Regions from separate parts of the Bacillus cereus group sp. N8 genome, predicted to be linked through region 2. Evidence: riboswitches for the same ligand, from Rfam matches in the RefSeq annotation. Region 2 holds a riboswitch; the other holds the start of a gene.

Region 1 (3,160 bases), on a different contig from region 2:
ACATGAAAGATGAATTAAGTATAAATATCTATTTAGATGAAACTGATACTCCGTTTTCAAGATATTATAGCTCAGATGATGTTCACCTAAGCTCTGACCTTGAAGATTTTATTTTGTCAAAACTGCACAGTGGCAAAAGAAAAGAAGTAGAAATATTTTTTTTAAGTCAGAATGATTTTGACGAAAAGTCATTGAAGACTGCCACATTTAACACTTTTTCTAACCTCTTGAACGAAGAGGAATATACATATTCGAGAAATGTCAAAAAGGCTATTGTTTTGTTTGTGCTTGGTATTATTGTTGGGTTAATATTCTTGAAACTTTCAAGCACTCATGCCTATGTTGCAGGAGTATTAAGCATTGTGTGTTGGGTTTTTATTTGGGCAGGTACAGAGGTTTATTTTTTTGAAAATCAGCAAATCAAACGAAATATTAGAAAATGCAAGAATATTCTAAATGGTAATGTGCACAAAAAATAGAATTTTAGTAAATATTTATAAAGCTGATTTTCGGATTCTACCTTGTGCATTTATTTAGGTGATTGTTTGGACTTGGAAATCGTGTTGAAGATTAATATCGCCATACGAAGAAAGCTTTCATAAATACTTAAGACCTGGATTTAATCTAAGGTCTTATTTTCATCGCAAAAAAACAACAATCTATACGAAAAGGGCCTTTATTTAAAACATATAAATATGCGGGAAGTAATTATCTCGATCATTACGCACGCCCTATCATGTCACCTATACAAAGTGCTCTTTTTTTGTTTGTATAATTAATTAATGCTTGTTTAAACTATAAATAGTTAGTCCTTTCCAAACACCAGCTTGCTTCCATTGTTGTTTCATTTTCTCTACATAAGAGGGGCTACGATTATACATAATGCTAATATCTTTATCTGGGATGCCTTGTTAATTCAATTCGCGTACACGCTCCGGAGTAAGCCCAATGGGTATATCTTTTCGTTTTCCACCACGATTTCTCGGCTGCGTATCAAGGTATCTACCCAACTGGCGTAATTCTTCACCAGTCGGGCACTCCTTACATTCATTGATACTGAAACATTCGTTAGATGTACGGTTATAATAACAACGTCTACATTTCTGTTCGATAATATCGCCAATTTGGTATGTGAGCTCTTTGCGTTCTTCTTTTGTCAGTTTCATACCATCCACCTACAAGCCTGCCTTGAGCGCCATACCAAGCGCTTGTGTTGTATTTATGATTTACAAAAACCTAAAAAAAGTATTGTCCATACATACGTATTAGCAATACCTCTTTTCTTTATCTTATTACATCTTTTACATCTGTATCCACTGGCCACTTTTCTAAAGTATAAGCCATTTCCCAAAATGAATATTCATATTGACTACTAATAATGAAATGCTGTTTCATACGCTTGCGGTCAGACTCTGTCACTTGTTCAGCGATAGTATCTAACCGTGTAATTTGCTCTTCAACTAATGTACGGAACCAATCAGATCCATAAGCAGAAATCCATTCGTTATAAATTGGTTCTTCTGGCTGACACTCTTTTAAACGCTCACCAATTTCATAATATAACCAGTAGCAAGGTAAAATAGCTGCAATAATATCTCCTAAATGCCCTTCATAAGCTGCACGATACATATGAGATGTATATGCATATGCAGTTGGCGCAGGGATAAAATTATCTTTTTCTTCTTTTGTAATCCCTAATTTCTTAGCAAAATTCTCATGTAATGATAATTCTGCCTCGTATGTATTTTGAGCATGGTGTGCCATACGAGCTGTCGTTTCTAATTCCAGTGCCTTTGCCGCTCCTAAAGTTTGTACTCTAGCAAAATGACTTAAATAATATGAATCTTGAAGCACATAATAGCGAAAACTAGCTAAATCTAACGTTCCTTCGCCAAGTTTTTTTACAAAAGGATGATTAAAACTAGCTTCCCAAATTGAATCTACTTCTTTACGTAATGATTGTGAAAAAGTCATTTATATCCCTCCAATAATTTATAAACCATACGTGTTTACCCACAATTATTATAGCTGTAAAATAAAAAAACTTTCTTTACAGGCGTAAAGAAAGTGAAATAGACAATGTTTATTTATTCGTTAATTATGATTGTCTTCCCACTTCCCTACGCTGGTATTAACCAGATCAGGTACTAAGAGTCTCAAATTCCCATTTGATCTCAGCCTATAAAGGCCCCCCTAGTGGATAAATATTTGGTTGTCGTATTGCAATTATCATAGCATACTTCGTAGAACTATCAAAAGTTTTAATTGTACAAATATCTTAAAAACCTTCTTCTTTCCTTACTTTTAATGAAGTTTCAATTATCATATCTAATAGTTTACTATAATTAATTCCAGCCGCATCTGCACTTTTTGGTAGTAAACTTGATTGTGTCATTCCTGGTAATGTATTAACCTCCATTACATATGGAATTCCATCCTTCACCATCATATCAACCCTTGCATAAACACTACATTTTAATGCTTTATAACATGCCAATGACGCTTTATTTACACGTTCCTGTACTTCAGCTGGAAGTTCTATAACTTCTTCAATTGTACTAACATCATCGTATTTTGCATTGTAGTCAAAAAACTCAGCTGCATGTCGAATTGAAACGATAGGTAACTGTTTACCATCAAAAATTGAACATGTAATCTCGTCACCTTTTATATACTTCTCAATTACTACTTCAGAATCCCATTCGAATACAGTTTCCAGCATTGAGATTAATTCATTTTTATCATTGACGATCTTTACGCCAACACTCGAGCCGCCAGAGTTTGGTTTTACCACTAACGGAAATCCTAACTTATCTAAATCATCAAGCTTTAGATCCTCCATTTTTGTAAGTTCAATCCAATCTGGTGTTTCTACTCCTTCATAACGCAAAATCTTTTTCGAAATATTTTTGTCCATACATATACCGCTAGATAACATATTGCTACCGCTATATGGAATACCTAAACTCTCAAGTGTTCCTTGAACTGTACCATCTTCTCCGTATTTTCCGTGTAATGCTAGCAATGCAAAATCAATGTCTTTCGCTTTTTCAATTAAATCCATTTTTTCATTTAACGTAATTGGAACGATTTCATACTTATTTTTATCTAAATGTGCAATCATTTCATTCCCAGTCATAATTGATACTTGTTTTTCAGA
Region 2 (3,160 bases):
TAAGTTCTATGGTTGAGTTAAGAGCTGGCGCTCAGTCACAAGAAACTTCAGTACCACAGTATTTAAGTATTCTATATGAAATGGAAGATAAGATGGAAGAGATAACGAATGCTGCAAAACAAATGGCGAAAGAGTCTGAAGGTATGGAGCATCATTCAGTAAAAGGAAATGGTGTTATTGAACAGACGATTAATCAAATGAACATAATACAAAATACAGTACAAGATTTATCTTCTATCGTTTATTCTTTGGAAACAAGATCAAAAGAAATTAGTGATATTGTAACAGTAATTGCAGGTATTTCAAATCAAACTAATTCGCTAGCTTTAAATGCTTCTATGGAAGCTTCGCGTGCTGAGGAAACCGGAAGGAGATTTGCCGTTGTTGCTGATGAAGTGCGTAAATTAGCAGAGCAGACGGAAGTATCAGCAAAAGATATAGCAAAATTAATAGGGGAAACACAAGCTGAAACGGAAGAAGCTGTTGTTTCAATGCAAAAAGCTTCAAAAGAAGTAGAATCTGGAATTAAACTTGTTCAAAGTAGTGGTGCTTTCTTTGAAAAAATTTCAAAGTCAACACAATCTGTTACAAATCAAGTTAGAGTTGTTTCTAGCAATTCAAGTGATATATTGCATAATAGCCAAAATATTGTTCGTGTTGTAAATGAACTATCACTTATCGCAAATACGTATGCGAATAGTAGTAATATTGAAGAAAGCATGAAAGAACAGGAAATGTCTGTACAAGATATTGCTGAATTAGCTAGTTCTTTAAGCTGGCTTTCACAGGAGTTACAAGAGTTAATTGGGGAATTCAAAAGTTAAATGAAATGATTATACATGCTTTTGTTTGTTCAATAAAATAAATCATGCTACAATGAAAACGAATTAAGAACCGGGGAGCCAATTGGCTGAGAGGATGTAAGTATACATCGACCCTCAACCTGATCTGGATAATGCCAGCGTAGGGAGTTACTTTAAAGTGATGTAGCATAAGTTATTATAGAATAACTTGTATACAAGGCTTTCCTACATGGTAGGAAAGCCTTTTCTTTTTTTGAAACATATTTTGTAAGGGGGATTTTATTATGTCACAACAAGTTACAATTTCATTTTCAGTAGTACCACAAGCGAAGAACAAAGATGTGTATTCCGTTGTTGATAAAGCAATTGAAGTTGTACAACAATCGGGAGTTCGTTATGAAGTAGGAGCAATGGAAACAACGTTGGAAGGAGAATTAGATGTACTTCTTGACGTCATTAAACGCGCGCAACAAGCTTGCGTCGATGCTGGAGCAGAAGAAGTAATCACTTCTATTAAAATTCACTATCGTCCAAGTACGGGCGTAACGATTGACGAAAAAGTTTGGAAGTACCGTGATGAATATGCAAAACCAGAAGCGATCTAAAATAATTACAACAATTTGGCTGATCCTTCTCATTGCTATATGGGAAGGATCTGTTTCATTATTTAAAATTGAGCCGTGGATTTTACCAAAGCCGTCAGCAATTGTGCAAGAGTTAATTGGAATGAAAGATTTACTATTACCGAATACGGTGCAAACGTTACAGGAAGTAATAATTGGGTTGCTTTTTGCAATTATACTTGGGACGAGTATTGCTATCATTATGGATGTTATCCCTTTATTTCGGATTTTAATGAATCCGTTGCTCGTTATTTCGCAAACAATTCCAATCGTTGTGCTCGCACCATTATTTATTATTTGGTTTGGGTACGGAATGTTGCCAAAAGTAATGGTTGTTATTCTTGTTTGTTTCTTCCCAATTGCGCTTAGCATTTTAGAAGGTTTCCAAACGGTAGATAAAAATATGCTGAAGTTGCTACAAACGATGAAGGCGACAAAGTGGCAAATTTATCAGAAAGTAAAATTTCCAGCGGTGCTCCCGTACTTTTTCTCAGGTTTAAAAATAGCTGTTACATATAGTGTGATGGGAGCGATTATTGGAGAATGGCTTGGAGCGAGTGAAGGATTAGGGGTTATGCTCACGAGAGCGACAAAATCCTTTTTAACAGCTCGTGTATTTGGTGTTGCAGCGATTATCGTTATGGTGACATTATGCCTGTACTTTATTGTTGAATTTATGGCAAGAATAACAGCACCATGGATATACAGAAAGGGTGGCAGAAAATGAAAAAAGGTTTAAAAATTATGTTAGCTGCATTATTAGCAGTTGGTGTTGCCGGGTGTAATCCGGCGAAGAAAGAAGAAAGTTCAAGTAAAGATAAAAAAGTAAAAGTCGTTTTAGATTGGTTTCCAAATACGAATCATACTGGCTTATATGTAGCGCAAACGAAAGATTATTACAAAAAGCAAGGGCTTGATGTAGAAATTATCCAGCCTGGTGATAATGTAACGGCAGAGCAGATGATTGCTTCTGGGAAAGCGGACTTTGCGATAAGCGCACAAGAAAATGTAACGTTAGCTCGTGTTGAAGGAATCCCAGTTGTTTCTGTTGGTGCAATTATTCAGCATAATACCTCTGCTTTTGCATCGCTAAAAAAAGATAATATGACGTCACCGAAAGATTTTGAAGGTAAACGTTATGGCGGCTGGGGAGGACCAGCAGAAGAAGCGACGTTAAAAACGATTATGGAGAAACATCAAGCTGATTTTAATAAAGTCGAAAAAATTATTCTTGGACAAACAGACTTCTTCAAATCAATCGGTCGTGATGCAGATTTCGAATGGATTTATTACGGATGGGATGGAATTGAAGCGAAGCGTCAAGGAAAAGAGTTAAATACGATTATGGTGAAAGACTTAGATCCAGCGCTTGATTTCTATAGTCCTGTTATTATTACAAGTGAAAAACATACGAAGCAAGATAAAGATTTTGTGAAAAAGTTTATGACTGCAACGACAGAAGGTTATGATTTTGCAATTAAAGAACCGAAAGAAGCTGCGGATATTTTAATTAAATCTGTTCCAGATGTGAATAAAGAATTAGTGAAAGAAAGTCAAAAGTGGTTAAGTACAAAGTATCAAGATGATGCAAAAGCGTGGGGAGTACAGAAGGAAGAAGTTTGGACGAATTACATGAATTTCTTATATGACAACAAAGTTATTAAGAAGAAAATTGATGTGAAAGATGCCTTTACAAATGAATTCCTTCCAAGTGAAAAATGAGTGGATTATTAA

What was found. Region 2 has a riboswitch for thiamine pyrophosphate ahead of JDS80_RS13330 (MTH1187 family thiamine-binding protein). Riboswitches for the same ligand answer to the same signal wherever they lie in the genome.
Positions count from the first base shown of each region.
Region 1: linked by a shared signal. The riboswitch ahead of tenA (thiaminase II) and the one ahead of JDS80_RS13330 (MTH1187 family thiamine-binding protein) in region 2 are both predicted to bind thiamine pyrophosphate.

Region 1 covers NZ_JAEHBK010000022.1:8,429-11,588, reverse strand. The annotation lists gene JDS80_RS23135 (hypothetical protein) at 3-479, shown strand; partial or broken gene JDS80_RS23130 (hypothetical protein) at 780-1,166, opposite strand; gene tenA (thiaminase II) at 1,285-1,974, opposite strand; TPP riboswitch at 2,101-2,205, opposite strand; gene ddlB (D-alanine--D-alanine ligase) at 2,279-3,160, opposite strand, start outside.
Region 2 covers NZ_JAEHBK010000007.1:93,152-96,311, reverse strand. The annotation lists gene JDS80_RS13335 (methyl-accepting chemotaxis protein) at 1-824, shown strand, start outside; TPP riboswitch at 886-987, shown strand; gene JDS80_RS13330 (MTH1187 family thiamine-binding protein) at 1,088-1,408, shown strand; gene JDS80_RS13325 (ABC transporter permease) at 1,380-2,153, shown strand; gene JDS80_RS13320 (ABC transporter substrate-binding protein) at 2,150-3,148, shown strand; gene JDS80_RS13315 (ABC transporter ATP-binding protein) at 3,145-3,160, shown strand, end outside.